Linked DNA regions of Methylibium petroleiphilum PM1. The protein of the gene in region 1 interacts with the protein of each later gene in a pairwise test. Links are inferred from orthologs where the notes say so. Each region holds a gene or a part of one and is shown in the gene's direction. Other genes may lie near its edges. The genes, in order: gyrA and gyrB.

Region 1 (6,507 bases):
TTCCAGTTGTCGACCGTCTGGGCGAACGCGGTGGAAGCGGAGGTGGCGATCGCGGCAGTCGCGAAGAGCATTGCCACCTTGTTCAATTTATTCATGACTTTCCTCTCTCGGTAGGCCGTTAAACGGCAGACGTCCATGCGGATATATCGAGCGAAACTATCAAGTGCCCTATGAAAAGAGCACTTTAGGACCGACAAATCATTGTGCCATATGGCTTTGCAGCGACAAGGTTTCGGCCAGCTCCCGTGCCGCACCCGTGGCCGCTGTTGCGCTGCTGCGACAGCGAGCGGCAACTAGAATCGTCGACTTCCCGCTACCCCTTGCGTCCGGCCCCGCGCCCGATGCAAGCCCCGCGGCCCCTCACCGCGGACCACCTCCCGATCTCGCATGACCCAGTTCGCCAAGGAAACCCTGCCGATCAGCCTCGAAGAGGAGATGCGGCGCTCCTACCTCGACTACGCGATGAGCGTGATCGTCGGTCGAGCCCTGCCGGATGCACGCGACGGCCTGAAGCCGGTGCACCGGCGCGTGCTGTTCGCGATGCACGAGTTGAACAACGACTGGAACCGCCCGTACAAGAAGTCGGCGCGCATCGTCGGCGACGTGATCGGTAAGTACCACCCGCACGGCGACACCGCGGTCTACGACACCATCGTGCGCATGGCGCAGGACTTCTCGCTGCGCCACATGCTGGTCGACGGCCAGGGCAACTTCGGCTCGGTCGACGGCGACAACGCGGCGGCGATGCGCTACACCGAGATCCGGCTGTCCAAGATCGCCCACGAGATGCTGGCCGATCTGGACAAGGGCACGGTCGATTTCGGCCCCAACTACGACGGTTCCGAGAAGGAACCGCTGGTGATGCCGACCCGCCTGCCGAACCTGCTGGTCAACGGCTCGGCCGGCATCGCGGTGGGCATGGCCACCAACATCCCGCCTCACAACCTGAACGAGACGGTCGATGCCTGCCTGCACCTGCTGAAGAACCCCGAGGCCTCGATCGACGAACTGATGGAGATCATCCCGGCGCCGGACTTCCCGACTGCCGGCATCATCTACGGCCTCAATGGCGTGCGCGAGGGCTACCGCACCGGCCGCGGCAAGGTGGTGATGCGCGCCAAGTGCCACTTCGAGGATATCGACAAGGGCGCGCGTCAGTCGATCATCGTCGACGAAATCCCCTACCAGGTGAACAAGAAGACGCTGCTCGAGCGCATGGCCGAGCTCGTCCACGAGAAGAAGCTGGAGGGCATCAGCCACATCCAGGACGAGTCCGACAAGTCGGGCATGCGGGTCGTCATCGAGCTCAAGCGCGGTGAAGTGCCCGAAGTGGTGCTGAACAACCTGTACAAGCAGACCCAGCTGCAGGACAGCTTCGGCATCAACATGGTGGCGCTGGTGGACGGCCAGCCCAAGCTGTGCAACCTGCGCGATCTGGTGGAGGTGTTCCTCGAACACCGCCGCGAGGTGGTCACGCGGCGTACCGTGTTCGAGCTGCGCAAGGCACGCGAACGCGGCCACGTGCTCGAGGGCCTGGCGGTCGCGCTGGCGAACATCGACGAGTTCATCGAGATCATCAAGAACTCGCCCACGCCGCCGCTGGCCAAGCAGGGACTGATGGACAAGAGCTGGGATTCGTCGCTGGTGCGCGAGATGCTCGTCCGCGCGGCGTCCGACACCCCGGGCGGCCGCGACGCGTTCCGTCCTGAAGGACTGCCGGCGGTATACGGCATGCAGGCCGACGGGCTGTACCGGCTGTCCGACGATCAAGCCCAGGAGATCCTGCAGATGCGCCTGCAGCGTCTCACCGGCCTGGAGCAGGACAAGATCATCGGCGAATACAAGGAGGTGATGGCGCACATCGCCGACCTGCTCGACATCCTGTCCAAGCCCGAGCGCGTGACCACCATCATCGGCGAGGAACTGGTGGCGGTGAAGCAGGAGTTCGGCCAGACCAAGCTGGGCGCACGCCGCAGCGTGATCGAGCACAACGTGCAGGAGCTCGGCACCGAGGATCTGATCACGCCGACCGACATGGTGGTCACGCTGAGCCACACCGGTTACGTGAAGAGCCAGCCGCTGGCCGAATACCGCGCGCAGCGCCGCGGCGGGCGCGGCAAGCAGGCCACGCAGACCAAGGACGACGACTGGATCGAGCAGCTCTTCATCGCCAACACACACGACTGGATGCTGTGCTTCAGTAACCGGGGACGCGTCTACTGGCTCAAGGTCTGGGAGGTGCCGCAAGGCGGCCGCGCAGCGCGCGGCAAGCCCATCGTCAACATGTTCCCGTTGCAGCCCAACGAGAAGATCACGGTGGTTCTGCCGCTGACGGGCGAGTTCCGCACCTTCCCTTCGGATCACTACATCTTCATGTCCACCGCGCTCGGCACAGTGAAGAAGACCGCGCTCGATGAATTCAGCAACCCGCGCAAGGCCGGCATCATCGCCGTCGACCTGGACGAAGGCGACCACCTCATCGGTGCGGCGCTGACCGACGGCAAGCACGATGTGATGCTGTTCTCCGACGGAGGCAAGGCAGTCCGCTTCGACGAGGACGACGTGCGACCGATGGGCCGCAACGCGCGCGGCGTGCGGGGCATGGCGCTCGAACCCGGCCAGAACGTCATCGCGATGCTGGTGGCCGAGGACGAGTCGCAGAGCGTGCTCACCGCCACCGAGAACGGCTACGGCAAGCGCACCTCGATCACCGAGTACACCCGGCACGGCCGCGGCACCAAGGGCATGATCGCGATCCAGCAGACCGAGCGCAACGGCCGCGTCGTCGCCGCGACGCTGGTGCGTCCGGAGGACGAGATCATGCTGATCACCGACCGGGGTGTGCTGGTCCGCACGCGCGTGAGCGAGATTCGCGAACTCGGCCGCGCGACCCAGGGCGTCACGTTGATCTCCCTCGACGACGGTTCGCAGCTCGGTGGCCTGCAGCGCATCGTCGAGAACGACGCTGGCAGCGATGCCGGCGATACCGAAGAGACGCCGGCGCCATGAGGAAACTGCCTCCCCTGGCGACCGCCCTCGCACTCTTGCTGAACGTTGGCGCTGGCAGCGCCCTGGCCCAGGGCGCCGTCGCGCCTGCCGCGGCGGCCTCGGCGGCGCCCGCCGCCGGCAGCCCGGCGAAACGCGACCTCGCGAGGCGCTGGGTGGCACTGCAGCAGGATTCGCTGGACGCCGCGGCGCGCAGCATCGTCGAGGCACCGGCTCGGCAGTTGCTGGGTGCGGCCGAACCGGTATTGCGCAGCAAGGTGCCGGCCGACAAGCGCGATGCCGTGGCGAAGCAGCTGCAGGACGAGGCGCGCAAGTACGCCGACGAGCTCACGCCGGTGGTACGCAAGCGGGCCCAGGAGCTGGCCCAGAGCCAGATGCTGGCGGCGGTGGAAGAGAAATACACCGAGGACGAACTGCGCCAGGTCGTCGGCTTCTACGAATCGCCGGTGTTCAAGAAGCTGCAGCAGACGCAGCCGCCGATCGAGCAGGCGCTGGGCCAGAAGCTGCTTGCCGGCGTCCAGCCGACCGTCGAGACGAAGGCCAAGGCGCTGCAGGCCACGATGGCGAAGATCCTCGGCGTCTCGCCCGCACCGGTCGGCGGTGGCGCGAGCGCGCCGGCCGGCAGCGGCCTCAAGCCGTCTGCGCCGAAGAAGCTGGGCGCCCCGTCCGCCGACAAGCCCTGACCGGCCGTGACACGCGCCTACAACTTTTCCGCCGGGCCGGCCACGCTGCCGGAGCCGGTCCTGGCCCAGGCGGCCGCCGAGATGCTCGACTGGCGGGGCAGCGGCATGGGCGTCATGGAGATGAGCCACCGCGGCCGCGAGTTCGACGAGATCTTCGCGCGCACCGAGTTGCGGCTGCGCGAGCTGCTCGCCGTTCCGGCCGAGTTCAAGATCCTCTTCATGCAGGGCGGTGCGATCGCCGAGAACGCGATCGTGCCGATGAACCTGTCCCGCGGCGGCGTGACCGACCACGTGGTGACCGGCCTGTGGTCGATCAAGACCCGGCAGGAGGCGCTGCGCTATGGCGAGGCGCACATCGTCGCGAGCAACGCGGCCGACGGTGCCGCCAACCACACCACCCTGCCCGCTCCCGCGACCTGGCGGCTCAGCGCGAACGCGAGCTACGTGCACGTGTGCAGCAACGAGACCATCAACGGCGTGGAGATGCACGAACTGCCCGACCTGCGGGCGCTCGGGTGCGACGCACCGCTCGTGATGGACTGCTCCTCGCACATCGGCTCGCGGCCCATCGAGTGGACACGCGTCGGACTCGCCTACGCCGGTGCGCAGAAGAACATCGGCCCCTCCGGCCTGACGTTGGTGTTCGTGCGCGAGGACCTGCTCGGCCATGCGCTCCCCTTCTGCCCCAGCGCCTTCGACTACGCCGTCGTTGCCGCGAACGGCTCGATGTACAACACGCCGCCGACGTACTCCATCTACATTGCCGGCCTGGTATTCGAGTGGATGGCGGCCCAGGGTGGCGTGGCGGCGCTCGAGCAGCGCAACATCGAAAAAGCGACGCTGCTGTACGACGCAATCGATGGCTCGGCCTTCTACACCAACCGCGTCGCGCGCGAGGCCCGCTCGCGCATGAACGTCCCCTTCTTCCTGCCCGACGACCGGCTGTATGCCCCGTTCCTGGCGGGCGCCGAGGAGCACCGCCTGCTGCAGCTCAAGGGGCACAAGAGCGTGGGCGGCCTGCGGGCCTCGATCTACAACGCCATGCCGCTGGCTGGAGTGCAGGCACTGGTGACCTACATGCGAGAATTTGCGCAACGCCATGGCTGATTCCGCTGCCTCCCCCCTCGACCCCGCGCTGCTGGGCTTGCGCCAGCAGATCGACGCCGTCGACCGCGAGTTGCTGGCCCTGCTGAACCGCCGTGCGTCGCTAGCGCAAGAAGTAGGCGGCATCAAAAAGCGCGAAGGCTCGGTGGTGTTCCGCCCCGAGCGCGAGGCCCAGGTGATCGACGGCCTGAAAGCCTCGAATCCCGGCCCGCTGCAGGCAGACAGCGTGGCACCGATCTGGCGGGAGATCATGTCGGCCTGCCGCGCCCTAGAGACGCCGACGCGCGTGGCCTACCTTGGCCCGGCCGGCACCTTCAGCGAACTCGCGGCCCTGGGCTACTTCGGCAGCTCGATCGTGCGCGTGCCCTGCGCCAGCATCGATGAGGTGTTCCGTACCACGACCGCAGCCGCGGCCGACTTCGGCGTTGTCCCCGTCGAAAACTCGACCGAGGGCGTGGTGGCGCGGTCGCTGGACCTGCTGCTGACGACGCCGCTGTTCCTGATCGGCGAGACCAGCCTGTTCGTGCGCCACAACCTGCTGCGCCAGACCAATTCGCTGGCGGGCATCCAGGCCGTGTGCGCGCATCCCCAGGCGCTCGCGCAATGCCACGGCTGGCTCAGCTACCACCTGCCCGATGTCGAGCGTCGGCCGGTTGCCAGCAATGCCGAGGGGGCCCGGTTGGCTTCGCTCGACCCCGGCCTCGCCGCCGTGGCGAGCGAACGTGCCGGCAGCGAGTTCGGACTGCACGTCGTCGCGCCGGCCATCCAGGATGACCCGCACAACCGCACCCGCTTCGTGATCGTCACGCACCCCGATCGGCACCCGCAGCCCAAGGCCTCCGGCCACGACTGCACCAGCCTCGTGGTGTCGGTCAACAACCGGCCCGGTGCGGTGCACGACATGCTGGTGCCGCTGAAGCAGCACGGCGTGTCGATGACGCGCTTCGAGTCGCGCCCCGCCCGCAGCGCCGATCAGTGGGAGTACTACTTCTACATCGACCTGCAGGGCCACCCCGACGAGCCGGCCGTCGCCGCGGCGCTGGCCGAATTGCGCGCGGCCTGCTCCTTCTTCAAGCTGTTGGGCACGTACCCGCTCGACGTCCACTGATTGCCGCCCCATGTTCAACCAACTCGGCGTGATCGGTTGCGGCCTGATGGGCGGCTCGTTCGCGCTGGCGCTCAAGCGCGCCGGCCTCGTGAAACGCGTGGTCGGCTACAGCAAGTCGCCGTCGACCACCGAGAAGGCGAGGCGCCTGGGTGTGATCGACACCGCGGCCGAATCGGCTCTGCTGGCCGTCTCGGGCTCCGACCTGGTGCTGCTGGCAGTGCCGGTGGCGGCCACCGAGGCCACCTTGAAGGCCATCCGCCACCTGGTTGAGCCCGGCGTGATGCTGATGGATGTGGGCAGCACCAAGCGAGATGTGGTCGACGCCGCTCGGCGGGTCCTGAAGGACAAGGTTGGGTGTTTCGTGCCGGCCCATCCGATCACCGGCAAGGAAGTCTCGGGGATCGAGAACGCCGACGCCTACCTCTACGCCAACCGCCAAGTCATCCTGACGCCGCTGGCGCAGACCGATGCGGCGCTGGTGCAGAAGGCCACCGACGTATGGGCCGCCATCGGCTGCCAGGTGCTCAAGATGAGCCCGGAGAACCACGACGCAGCATTCGCGGCCGTCAGCCACCTGCCGCACCTGCTGGCCTTCGCCTACTTCGC
Region 2 (13,053 bases), 2.4 Mb from region 1 along the record:
GCCGCCATCCTGACCAGCGAGAAGTTCAAGGGCGTGCGCCTGAACTTCGACCCCGGCACGCTGCGCATCGCCTCCAGCAACGCCGAGCAGGAAGAGGCCAAGGAAGAGCTCGAGATCGACTACGGCGGCGACGCCATCGAGATCGGCTTCAACGTCACCTACCTGATGGACGTGCTGGCCAACATGGGCCAAGAGATGGTCACCTTGTCGCTGCAGGATTCCAACAGCTCGGCTCTCGTCACCGTGCCCGAGCAAGGCGGCTTCAAGTACGTGGTGATGCCGATGCGGATCTAGCCCGCAACCCAGCCGACACCAGCACAGCGGGCCGCGAGCCCGCTGCAGCGTTTTTGAAGGGGCCGGTCCACCGGCCCCGTGATGGAAAAGAGCCCCCATGAGCGACCCCAAGACCCCGCAACACGACGCCCAGAGCGGCGTCACGCAGCAACCCGTGCCGTCGGCGGAAGGCCATGCCATCTCCGTGGGTTCGGACGCGTCGGTGGCCTATGGAGAGGGCTCCATCCAGATCCTGGAAGGCCTGGAGGCGGTTCGCAAGCGGCCCGGCATGTACATCGGCGACACGTCCGACGGCACCGGCCTGCACCACCTCGTGTTCGAGGTGGTCGACAACTCCATCGACGAAGCCCTGGCCGGCCACTGCGACGACATCGTGGTGACCATCCACTCCGACAACTCCATCAGCGTCACCGACAACGGCCGCGGCATCCCCACCGGCGTGAAGATGGACGACAAGCACGAGCCCAAGCGCAGTGCCGCGGAGATCGCGCTGACCGAGCTGCACGCTGGCGGCAAGTTCAACCAGAACAGCTACAAGGTCTCGGGCGGGCTGCACGGCGTGGGTGTGAGTTGCGTCAACGCGCTCTCGAAGTGGTTGCGCCTCACCGTACGCCGCGAAGGCAAGGTGCACCTCATGGAGTTCCGGCGCGGATTCCCGCAGGACCGTGTGCTGGAGATGCGCAACGGCTTCGAGGTCTCGCCGATGGCCATCGTGGGCGACACCGAGAAGCGCGGCACCGAAGTGCACTTCCTGCCCGACGAAGAGATCTTCACCAACATCGACTTCCACTACGACGTGCTCGCCAAGCGCCTGCGCGAACTGAGCTTCCTGAACAACGGCGTGAAGATCCGCCTGGTCGACGAGCGCAACGCCAAGGAAGACAACTTCGCCTACGCCGGCGGCGTGAAGGGGTTCGTGGAGTTCATCAACACCGGCAAGAAGGTGCTGCACGGCAACATCTTCCACGCGCTGGGCGACAAGATGAGCGAGTTCAACACCAACATCGGTGTCGAAGTGGCGATGCAGTGGAACGACGGCTACAGCGAACAGGTGCTGTGCTTCACCAACAACATCCCGCAGCGCGACGGCGGTACCCACCTCACCGGCCTGCGCGCGGCCATGACGCGCGTGATCAACAAGTACATCGAGGACAACGAACTCGCCAAGAAGGCCAAGGTCGAGATCGCCGGCGACGACATGCGCGAAGGGCTGGCCTGCGTGGTGAGCGTGAAGGTGCCCGAGCCCAAGTTCAGCAGCCAGACCAAGGACAAGCTGGTGTCCAGCGAAGTGCGCGGCCCGGTGGAAGAGATCGTGGGCAAGCTGCTCACCGACTACCTGCTCGAGAACCCGATCGACGCCAAGATCATCTGCGGCAAGATCGTGGAGGCCGCGCGCGCCCGCGAGGCCGCCCGCAAGGCCCGCGAGATGACGCGCCGCAAGGGCGTACTCGACGGCATGGGCCTGCCCGGCAAGCTGGCCGACTGCCAGGAGAAGGACCCCGCGCTCTGCGAGATCTACATCGTGGAGGGCGACTCCGCCGGCGGCTCCGCCAAGCAGGGCCGCGACCGCAAGTTCCAGGCGATCCTGCCGCTGCGCGGCAAGATCCTGAACGTGGAGCGCGCCCGCTTCGAAAAGCTGCTCACCAGCAACGAGATCCTCACGCTCATCACCGCGCTGGGCACCAGCATCGGCAAGGACGAATACAACCCCGACAAGCTGCGCTACCACCGCATCATCATCATGACCGATGCCGACGTGGACGGCGCCCACATCCGCACGCTGCTGCTCACCTTCTTCTACCGCCAGATGCCCGAGCTGGTGGAGCGCGGCCACATCTACATCGCCCAGCCGCCGCTCTACAAGGTGAAGCTCGGCAAGGAAGAGCAGTACCTGAAGGACGGCCACGAGCTCGACGCCTACCTGTTGCGCGTGGCGCTGCGCGACGCGCGGCTGGAAACCGGCGTGGGCGGCACCGTGCTGCTGGGCGACGCGCTGGAATCGCTGGCGCGCCAGTACGTGCTGGCCAACAACGTGACCGCCCGCCTGGCCAACTGGATGGACGTGGAGGCGCTGCGCGCCATCGCCGACGGCCTGGTACTCAACCTCGACACCCTGGCCGATGCCGAAACCTCCGCCGCCGCGCTGAAGGCCGCGCTGCACGATGCCGACGTGAGCGCCGAATTCGACGCCCGGCTCGACAAGCACCTGCTCCGCATCAGCCGCCGCCACCACGGCAACACCAAGAGCAGCGTGATCACCGCCGACTTCGTGCACGGCGCCGACTACGAGGCCCTCAGCACCGCCGGCCTCGCCTTCAAGGGCCTGGTGTCCACCGAGGCCGTGGTGAAGAAGGGCGAGGGCGAGAAGCAGAAGGACGCCAAGGTGGCCGACTTCCGCGAGGCCATGGCCTGGCTGATGCAGCAGGCCGAGAACAGCGTGGGCCGCCAGCGCTACAAGGGCCTGGGCGAGATGAACCCCGAGCAGCTCTGGGAAACCACCATGGACCCCACGGTGCGCCGCCTGCTGCGCGTACAGATCGACGACGCCATCGAGGCCGACCGCGTGTTCACCATGCTGATGGGCGACGAGGTGGAACCGCGGCGCGACTTCATCGAGACGAATGCGTTGAGGGCGGCGAACATCGACGTTTGATCCGGGAGCCGGATTGAACGAGATGTACGAAATCAACCAGAACGAAGTCCCCTCTTCGTTCATCGCTCTGTTCATCCCCCGCGGCGCCACGCGCCCCAGCGAGAGCCGCGAGGTCATCGCGGCGCGCTACGAGCTGTGTGAAGACCTGGCGCAGATGCTGACCGAGCACGCGGTGGCCACGCGCGCCTATCTGGGCGTCACCGAGCTCGACGTGCTGGGGCAGCTGCTTCGTGGCCTGCAGACGGCGGATGCGGTCGTCACGCCCGACGAGGCGCACTGGGTGGTGCGCCGGCTGGCGGAGCTGCTGGAGTGGCCGGCGCTCGCGCCCTAGGGACAACGGCTCAGCCGCGGGCCGCGACAATCGGCCGCACCTTCCCACGCGACGCCCTACTTCCCATGCCGGACGACCTGAAGAGGACCCTCTGGGCCACCGCCGACAAGCTGCGCGCCAACATGGACGCGGCCGAGTACAAGCACCTGGTGCTGGGCCTGATCTTCCTGAAGTACATCTCCGACACCTTCCAGGCCCGCCGCACCGAACTGACGGCGCGCTTCGCCGACCCGGCCGACGAATACCACCTCGACGGCGCCACGCCGGCCGACATCGCCGCCGAACTGGAAGACCGCGACTACTACCGCGAGGCCAACGTCTTCTGGGTACCGGAAGCGGCCCGCTGGGAAGCCATCCGTTCTGCGGCCAAGCAGCCCGACATCGGCAAGCGCATCGACGATGCCCTGAGCCTCATCGAAGCCGAGAACCCCAAGCTCAAGGGCATCCTCGACAAGCGCTTCGCGCGCGCGCAGCTGCCCGACGGCAAGCTGGGCGAACTGGTGGACCTGGTCTCCACCATCGGCTTCGGCGAGAGCGCCGCCACTGCGCGCGACGTGCTGGGCCAGGTGTACGAATACTTCCTCGGCATGTTCGCCAGCGCCGAAGGCAAGCGCGGCGGTCAGTTCTACACGCCGCGCAGCATCGTCAAGACACTGGTCGCCGTGCTGGCGCCGCACCACGGCAAGGTGTACGACCCGTGCTGCGGCAGCGGCGGCATGTTCGTGCAGAGCGAAGAGTTCATCCTCAGCCACGGCGGCAAGCTGGGCGACGTGGCCATCTTCGGCCAGGAGGCCAACCCCACCACTTGGCGGCTCGCGGCAATGAACCTCGCGATCCGCGGCATCGACTTCAACCTCGGCCGCGAGCCGGCCGACACCTTCACCAAGAACCAGTTTCCCGACCTGCGCGCCGACTTCATCCTGGCCAACCCGCCGTTCAACATCAGCGACTGGTGGCACGCGAGCCTGACGGGTGACGCTCGTTGGCACTACGGCGACCCGCCGCAAGGCAATGCCAACTACGCCTGGCTGCAGCACATGCTGCACCACCTGAAGCCCGGCGGCCGCGCCGGCATCGTGCTGGCCAACGGCAGCATGAGCAGCAGCCAGAACAACGAAGGCCAGATCCGCGCCGCGACGGTGGAGGCCGACGTGGTGGAGGTGATGATCGCGCTGCCGGGCCAGCTGTTCTTCAACACGCAGATCCCGGCGTGCCTGTGGTTCCTGGTGAAGGACAAGCGGCAGCGCCGAGGCGAGGTGCTGTTCATCGACGCGCGCAAGCTGGCCACGATGATCAGCCGCGTGCAGTGCGAGCTGAAGGACGAGGTGATCGAGCGGATCGCCGGGACCGTGGCCGCGTGGCGCGCATCACCCCCTCTCCCGCTGGCGGGAGGGGGTCGGGGTGAGGGTGCTTCGAGCTACGCCGACATCCCCGGCTACTGCCGCAGCGTGAAGCTCGCCGAGATCGCCGAGCACGGGCATGTGCTGACGCCGGGGCGCTATGTGGGCGCGGAAGCGGTGGACGATGATGGCGAGAGCTTCGAGGCCAAGATGCAGGCGCTGACCGAGAAGCTCGGGGAGCAGATGGCGAAGGGGGCGGAGCTGGATGCGGTGATTCGGCAGAAGCTGGGTGGGCTCGGGTATGAGTTCTGAATGGCCCTTGATCTCGATCGAAGAGATCAAGGCCCCCGGAGCGGGAAGCATTGCAATCGGCCCATTCGGCTCGCGGATGAAGAGCGATTGCTACGTGGATGCCGGGGTTCGTGTTGTCCGCGGCACCAACTTGACTGGCGGCCGATCGTTCTCGGGTGAGTTTGTATTCATCACGCCAGAGAAGGCTGTAGAACTCAATTCGGCGAACCTGTCGCCGAATGACTTGGTCTTCCCTCATCGTGGCGCTATTGGCGAAGTTGGCATCGTCCCGGAAGACGGCGAGAGGTACGTTCTGTCCTCAAGCCTGATGAAGCTGACATGCGATGTGGCCCGTGCACACCCGGACTTCGTCTACTACTTTTTCAAGTCTGCGATTGGGCGCTTCGAACTTCTCAAGAACTCATCGCAGGTCGGCACGCCGGGTATTGGCCAGCCACTGACATCACTCAAACAAATCAAGCTGAGGCTGCCGCCAGTCGGCGAGCAGGTAGCGATTGCGGCCGCTCTGCGTGCTCTCGACGACCGCATCGCCCTCCTGCGCGACACCAACGCCACCCTCGAAGCGATCGCGCAGGCGCTGTTCAAGTCGTGGTTCGTCGACTTCGATCCCGTTCGCGCCAAGAGCCAAGGCCTCGCCCCGGCCGGCATGGACGAAGCCACGGCGGCCCTGTTTCCAGAGGGGGTCGAGGAGTCTGCTTTGGGGCCAGTGCCCAGGGGGTGGCGCGCTGCAACGTTGGCAGAAACCTTCGAGATCAATCCCTCGCGCAGCCTTCCGAAGGATTCAGAGGCGAAGTACCTCGAGATGGCCGGTGTGCCGACCACGGGCCATTGCGCCGAGTCGATCGCGGTGCGTGCCTTCGGGTCCGGCACCAAGTTTCGGAACGGCGACACGCTGCTGGCGCGCATCACGCCCTGCCTCGAAAACGGCAAGACGGCGTTCGTCGATTTCCTCGTGGAAGATGAGATCGGCTGGGGATCGACAGAGTTCATCGTGCTGCGGCCTAAGGCGCCGCTGCCCGATTACTTCGCCTATCTGCTGTGCAGACACGCACCGTTTCGCGAGTTTGCCGAGCGCAGCATGTCAGGGACGAGTGGACGTCAGCGGGTGCAGAACGATGTGCTCGCGACCTATCGGATTGCCGTGCCGCCATCAGCAGTTGCAGAAGCTTTCGGCGCGCTGATCAATCCACTGCGGCACGCGATCACGAGCAACCATGCGAGGGGAGCAACCCTTGGCGCGCTGCGTGATGCGCTGTTGCCTCGTCTGATCTCCGGCCAACTCCGCCTGCCTGACGCTGTGGCGCTGGCCGCCTGAGCTCTTGCCGCCATCGGGCACACTTCCGGCACTTCAGAAAGCTGCTCCCACCATGGCCACCTTGTCCACCGTGCCACGCATCCACTACCTGCGGGTGCAGAACTTCCGCGCTTTGCGGAACATCGAGTTGAAGAACATCACGCCATTGACAGTGCTGCTGGGACCCAATGGCAGCGGCAAGACTACGCTGTTCGACGTTTTCAACTTTCTGTCTGAGTGCTTCCAGGGTGGCCTGCGGCAGGCCTGGGACAAGCGAGGCCGTGCGAAGGAACTGAAGACCCGTGGCGCGGACGGACCTGTGGTTATCGAGATCAAGTACCGCGAAAGCAAGGCGACGCCCTTGATCACCTACCACCTATCGATCGACGAAGGCCCCAAGGGCCCGGTGGTGGCTGAAGAGTGGTTGGCCTGGACCCGCGGCACTCAAGGCCGACCTTGGCGCTTCCTGGACTACAGACTCGGCAAGGGGGTGGTAGTAGGTGGCGAGTTACCCGACGAAAAGGACGAGCGGCTCGACGTGCCGCTGCGCAGCGCCGAACTGCTGGCGGTGAACACTCTGGGTCAGATCGCGCAGCACCCCCGCGTGGCGGCATTGCGCGATTTCATCACCGACTGGTACGTGTCCTACCTGTCTGTGGACAACACTCGAACTCAGCCCGAGGCCGGGCCGATGGAGCAGTTGTCGAAGACCGGCGACAACCTGCCCAATGTCATCCAGTATCTTCAGGAGACCCACCCGGAGCAGTTGCAGAGCATCACTGAGGTGCTGCGGCGGCGCATTCCGCGGCTGGAGCGCATCGACGCGACGCCCATGCCGGACGGCCGGCTGCTGCTGGAAGTGAAAGATGCGCCGTTCGACAAGCCGGTGTTGTCGAAGTTTGCATCCGACGGCACGCTCAAGATGCTGGCCTACCTGACTGTTCTGTACGACCCCGAGCCACCGCGCTTCATCGGCATCGAGGAGCCCGAGAACTTTCTGCACCCGCGGCTGCTGCCTGAACTGGGCGAGGAATGCCGCCATGCGTCCGAACGCACACAGTTGCTGGTGACTACGCATTCGCCCTTCTTCCTGAACAGCTGCAGGCCCGATGAAGTACGCATCCTGTTCCGAGACGAACAGGGTCACACGCAGGTTCGTACTGCAGCTGACATCGAGGGCATCCCGGAGTTCGTGGCGGCTGGCGCTTCGCTCGGTCACCTGTGGATCGAAGGCCAGTTCGGCATGAGTGACCCTTTGCGCAACCAGGGGGCGCCTTGGACGATAGAAGGGGCGCGGCGTGGCCATTGAGGTGCTGCACGTGTTGGTGGAGGAGCCGTCTATGGAGGTGGCGCTGCAGCACCTGCTTCCGCGCCTGTTGCGCGAGGGCATTCGCGCTGAATTGCGCCAATTCCAGTGCAAGAGCGAGTTGTTGAAGCAACTGCCGCAACGTCTGGCCGGCTATGCGCAGTGGCTACCAGACACGGCGGTGGTGCTGGTGCTGGTCGACAGGGACGACGAAGATTGCCTCGCTTTGAAGGCCCAGCTTGATGCCATGGCCCGAGCCGTCGGCCTGGTGCCGCGCAGCGATGCCACGCCAAAGGGGCGCTTCCAGGTGATCAACCGCATTGCAATCGAAGAACTCGAGGCGTGGTTCTTTGGCGACTGGCCTGCTGTTTGCGCGGCCTACCCCAAGATGCCCGACACGCTGCCGCGAAGAGCGGGCTTCCGTGACCCTGACGCAATTGCCGGTGGTACCTGGGAGGCTCTTGAACGCGAGTTGCAACGCAAGGGCTATTTCAAGCAGGGACTGCGCAAGCTGGAGTTGGCTCGCGAGGTGGCCTCAAGAATGGACCCGGCGCGCAACCGCTCTACCAGCTTCGGGTACCTGCGTACGGCCTTGGCGCAGCTTTGATTGGTGCGTGGCATTTGGCTCATCGCGCGCAAGGCGAGGGCGTAGCAGACAGCTTAGCAATCAGGGTTGGCGCCGGTCCGTTTCCGGAAACACTTTTTAAATCAAAGACTTGGTGCTTAGCTTGTTAAGCACTTTCGCTAAGCGCTCAAGGCTCTTGCTGGCCAGAAAGCGAAAAGCCCAGGTGAACCCACCGCGGCTGCAGCGCCAACCAGGAACCCCGATCCACTTGGCGCGGCAATGTACGGGCGCTGCTGCGGCAGCCCCCCGCAAGCTTGCTTTCGCAGGCTTTCCATAAATTAAAGAACGCTTTACTATGAAAGCCTGCTGCTCAAGCAAGCTTTCATACGATGCGCACCGCCGGCACCTACGTCACCACCACCACGCTGGGCGAGGCGGTGCAGGCGTTCGTGCCCCATCCGCTGCCGCCGGCCGACCCGCCGCTGGCTGCTGAGGGCTACGCAGCAGCCAGCCGCCGCGCCGAGATGGCGCTGGCTCGGCTGGGCGGCGTGGCCGGCCTGGTGCCTTCGGTCGACTGGCTGCTCTACAGCGCCATCCGCAAGGAGGCGCTGCTCACCTCGCAGATCGAGGGCACCCAGGCCACGCTGACCGACCTGTTCGACGACGAGGCCGGCCAGGTGCTGGCCAACACTGCCGATGTCGAGGAGGTGACCAACTACCTGCGTGCCTTCCGCCTCGTGCGCGACAACCTGCGCAGCGAGGCCGGCCTGCCGATTTCGGTGCGCTTGCTGTGCGACGCCCACAGGCTGCTGCTCGACGGCGCACGCGGCGCTGGCAAGCAGCCGGGAGAACTCCGACGCTCGCAGAACTGGATCGGCGGCGCTCGGCCGGGCCGTGCGGCCTTCGTGCCGCCGCCACCGGACCAGGTTCCGGGACTGCTGGCCGACCTGGAGCGCTTCATCCATGACCCGGAGCCTGCGCTGCCACCCCTCGTGCGCGTGGCCCTGGTGCACGTGCAGTTCGAGACCATCCACCCGTTCCTCGACGGCAACGGGCGCATCGGACGGCTGCTGATTGCCGCCTTGTTGGAGCAGTGGGGCCTGCTGCCCGAGCCGCTGGTCTACCTGAGCGGCTACCTCAAGCAGCACCAGGCCGAGTACTACCGGCGGCTGTCGGCCGTGCGCACCGAGGGCGACTGGGAGGGCTGGGTCGGCTTCTTCCTCGATGGCGTGGAGACCGCGGCAACAGACGCCGAGCGCGGCATCGTCGCGATGGCGAGCCTGATCAACGCTGACCGCAAGCACCTGCTGGCTGCGCCCCGCGTGGGCGCGGTGGCGCTGCGCCTGTTCGAGTTGCTGCCGCTGATGCCGCGGTTCACCATCGAACAGGTGCGGCAGAAGTTGGACACCACCTTCCCCACGGCCACGGCGGCGGTGAAGCTGCTGCACGACCTGGGGATGCTGAGCGAGCTGACCGGCCAGAAGAAGAACCGCCTGTTCAGCTACGCTGCCTATGTCGAACTGCTGGCAGGGAGCCCATGACGGAGGACCAGCTCGAACAAGAGTGCCTGGCGTGGCTGGCCGACGTGGGCTGGCAACACCGCTATGGGCCGGACATCGCGCCCGATGGCGACGCCCCCGAGCGCGACAGCTACCGCCAAGTGCTGCTGCTCGGGCGCTTGCGCTCCGCAGTGGCCGCGCTGAACCCGACCGTGCCCGCGGCGGCGCGCGAGGATGCCATCCGCCAGGTGCTGGATCTCGGCACCCCGGTGCTGTTGGCCGCCAACCGACACTTTCACCGGCTGCTGGTGGGCGGCGTGCCGGTGCAGTACCAACAAGACGGCGAAACGCGCGGCGACTTTGTGCGTTTGGTGGACTGGTCCGACCCGTCGCGCAACGAGTGGCTGGCCGTCAACCAGTTCTCCGTGACCGGGCCACACCACACGCGCCGGCCCGACATCGTGCTGTTCGTCAACGGCCTGCCGCTGGTGCTGATCGAGCTGAAGAACCCGGCGGACCTGAACGCCGACGTGTGGAAGGCCTTCCACCAGATCCAGACCTACAAGGCGCAGATCCCGGACATCTTCCAGACCAACGAGGTGCTGGTGGTGTCCGACGGCAGCGAGGCGCTGCTCGGCTCGCTCTCGGCCGACAGCGAGCGCTTCATGGCCTGGCGCACGATCGACGGCAACACGCTCGACCCGCTGGGCAAGTTCCATGAGCTGCAGACGCTGGTGCGTGGCGCGCTGGCGCCGGCCTATCTGCTCGACTACCTGCGCTACTTCGTGCTCTTCGAGGACGACGGCCAACTCGCCAAGAAGATCGCCGGCTATCACCAGTTCCACGCGGTGCGCGCGGCCATTGCGCAGGTGGTGACCGCGTCGCGCCCGAACAGCGATGCGCGTTTGCGTGGCAAGGGCGGCGTGGTCTGGCACACCCAGGGCAGCGGCAAGAGCATCACGATGACCTGCTTCGCAGCGCGCGTGATGCAGGAGCCGGCGATGGAGAACCCGACCATCGTCGTCATCACCGACCGTAACGACCTGGACGGCCAGCTCTTCGGCGTGTTCAGCCTGGCGCAGGATCTATTGCGCGAGCAGCCGGTGCAGGCGAACACCCGGCAGGAACTGCGCGCGCTGCTCGGCAACCGCCCGAGCGGCGGCATCGTGTTCGCCACCATCCAGAAGTTCATGCCGGGCGAAGACGAGGACACGTTCCCGCTGCTCTCCGATCGCCACAACATCGTCGTGATGGCCGACGAGGCGCACCGCACGCAGTACGGCTTCGAGGCCAAGCTGAAGACGCCGAAGTCGGCGCTCAAGGCATCGAGCGAGCTGACCACGGGCAATGGCCAGCCACCCGCGCACCGGGCCGAGTTCGCGCCGAGCGCGAAGTACCAAGTGGGATACGCCCAGCACCTGCGCGATGCGCTGCCCAACGCCACCTTCGTGGCCTTCACCGGCACGCCGGTGTCGGGCGAAGACCGCGACACGCGGGCGGTGTTCGGCGACTACATCAGCGTCTACGACATGCAGCAGGCCAAGGAAGATGGCGCCACGGTGGCCATCTACTACGAGAGCCGGCTCGCCAAGCTGGGCCTCAAGGCCGACGAGATGGCCACCATCGACGACGAGGTCGACGAGCTGGCCGAAGACGAGGAAGAGAGCCAGCAGGCCAAGCTCAAGAGCCGCTGGGCGGCGCTGGAGAAGGTGGTCGGTGCCGCGCCGCGCGTCGCCCAGGTGGCGGCGGATCTGGTGGCGCACTTCGAGGAGCGCAACAAGGCGCAGACCGGCAAGGCCATGGTGGTGGCCATGAGCCGCGAGATCTGCGTGCATGTCTACGACGAGATCGTCAAGCTGCGACCCGACTGGCACAGCCCCGACCCCGAGCAAGGCACGATCAAGATCGTGATGACGGGCTCGGCCAGCGACAAGGCACTGCTGCGGCCCCACATCTACAGCGCCCAGGTAAAAAAGCGGCTGGAGAAGCGCTTCAAGAACCCGGCCGACCCGCTGCGCATGGTCATCGTGCGCGACATGTGGCTCACGGGCTTCGACGCGCCCTGCGTGCACACGCTCTACGTCGACAAGCCGATGAAGGGCCACAACCTCATGCAGGCGATTGCGCGCGTGAACCGCGTGTTCAAGGACAAGCAGGGCGGCCTGGTGGTGGACTACATCGGCATCGCCAACGAGTTGAAGTCGGCGTTGAAGGAGTACACCGCAGCACAGGGCCGCGGCCGGCCGACGGTGGACGCGCACGAGGCGTATAGCGTGTTGGCCGAGAAGCTCGACGCGCTGCGAGGCATGCTGGCGGGAACGAACGGGCACGGCTTCGACTACAGCGGGTTCCTCACTGGGGGTCACAAGACACTGGCCGGCGCCGCCAACTTCGTGCTTGGGATCAAGGAAGGCAAGAAGCGCTTCGCCGACTTGGCGCTGGCGATGAGCAAAGCCTTCACGCTCTGCTGCACGCTCGACGAAGCCAAGGCCGTGCGCGAGGAGGTGGCCTTCTTCCAGGCCGTGAAGGTGATCCTGACCAAGCGGGACATCAGCGCGCAGAAGAAGATGGACGAGCAACGTGAACTGGCCATCCGGCAGATCATCAGCGCGGCCGTGGTCTCGGAGGAGGTGGTCGACATCTTCGACGCCGTGGGGCTGGACAAGCCCAACATCGGCATCCTGGACGACGCCTTCCTGGCCGAGGTTCGCAACCTGCCAGAGCGCAACCTCGCGGTGGAATTGCTGGAGCGGCTGCTCGAAGGCGAGATCAAGTCACGCTTCGCCGGCAACGTGGTCCAGAACAAGAAGTTCTCGGACATGCTGGCCGACGTGGTGCAGCGCTACCAAAACCGGTCCATCGAAGCTGCTCAGGTGATGGAAGAGCTGGTGCAGATGGCCAAGAAGTTTCGCGCGGCTGCGGCGCGCGGGGAGCAGCTTGGCCTCACCGAAGACGAAGTGCGCTTCTATGACGCGCTGGCCAACAACGAATCCGCCGTTCGAGAGCTGAACGATGAGACGCTGAAGAAGATCGCCCATGAGCTGGCCGAGAACTTGCGCAAGAACCTCACGGTCGATTGGTCCGCGAGAGAAAGCGTCCAGGCCAAGCTGCGACTGATGGTCAAGCGCATCCTGCGCAAGTACAAGTACCCACCGGATCAGCAGGACGCTGCGGTGGAGCTTGTGCTGCAGCAGGCCAAGGCGTTGGGAGAAGCGTGGGCATGACAGCGCGCGCGCTCGGAGATCCGACTCCGCGCCAGAATCAAGCCGCGCTCTTGCCGAGGTCAGGCCCGCTCCGGCCGCCTCCCTGAAGCGCCCTCGGAGGTGAAGATGGCCGCAGACCTGCCGACCGACGGCGCCCCCAATCGCCGCCACCAGATGTTCCCGGTGCTGAGCGACACCGAGATCGCGCGCATCAGCCGCTTCGGCAGCGTGTGCCGCTATGCGCGCGGCGAGCGGT

The links.
Region 2: the proteins of gyrA (region 1) and gyrB interact in binary tests that used the Escherichia coli proteins (3 or more experiments, as listed by UniProt). The link is inferred for Methylibium petroleiphilum PM1 from one-to-one orthologs.

What each region holds. Positions count from the first base shown.
Region 1 is NC_008825.1:2,394,931-2,401,437, forward strand. Bases 49-3,209 are described here. They hold gyrA (DNA gyrase subunit A), read left to right. Parts: upstream 49-387; coding sequence 388-3,009; downstream 3,010-3,209. Other genes in these bases: ompA (outer membrane protein OmpA), read right to left, coding at 49-95; MPE_RS11295 (DUF2059 domain-containing protein), read left to right, coding at 3,006-3,209. In the rest of the region: more of ompA, read right to left, coding at 1-48; more of MPE_RS11295, read left to right, coding at 3,210-3,689; serC (3-phosphoserine/phosphohydroxythreonine transaminase), read left to right, coding at 3,696-4,796; pheA (prephenate dehydratase), read left to right, coding at 4,789-5,901; MPE_RS11310 (prephenate dehydrogenase), read left to right, coding at 5,912-6,507. UniProt on the Escherichia coli protein: A type II topoisomerase that negatively supercoils closed circular double-stranded (ds) DNA in an ATP-dependent manner to maintain chromosomes in an underwound state.
Region 2 is NC_008825.1:2,637-15,689, forward strand. What follows is about bases 1-3,169. They hold gyrB (DNA topoisomerase (ATP-hydrolyzing) subunit B), read left to right. Parts: upstream 1-391; coding sequence 392-2,947; downstream 2,948-3,169. Other genes in these bases: dnaN (DNA polymerase III subunit beta), read left to right, coding at 1-294; MPE_RS00020 (hypothetical protein), read left to right, coding at 2,970-3,169. Also shown: more of MPE_RS00020, read left to right, coding at 3,170-3,278; MPE_RS00025 (class I SAM-dependent DNA methyltransferase), read left to right, coding at 3,344-4,930; MPE_RS00030 (restriction endonuclease subunit S), read left to right, coding at 5,007-6,245; MPE_RS00035 (AAA family ATPase), read left to right, coding at 6,298-7,533; MPE_RS00040 (DUF4276 family protein), read left to right, coding at 7,523-8,137; MPE_RS00045 (Fic family protein), read left to right, coding at 8,485-9,636; MPE_RS00050 (type I restriction endonuclease subunit R), read left to right, coding at 9,633-12,818; MPE_RS00055 (FAD-dependent oxidoreductase), read left to right, coding at 12,924-13,053. UniProt on the Escherichia coli protein: DNA gyrase negatively supercoils closed circular double-stranded DNA in an ATP-dependent manner to maintain chromosomes in an underwound state.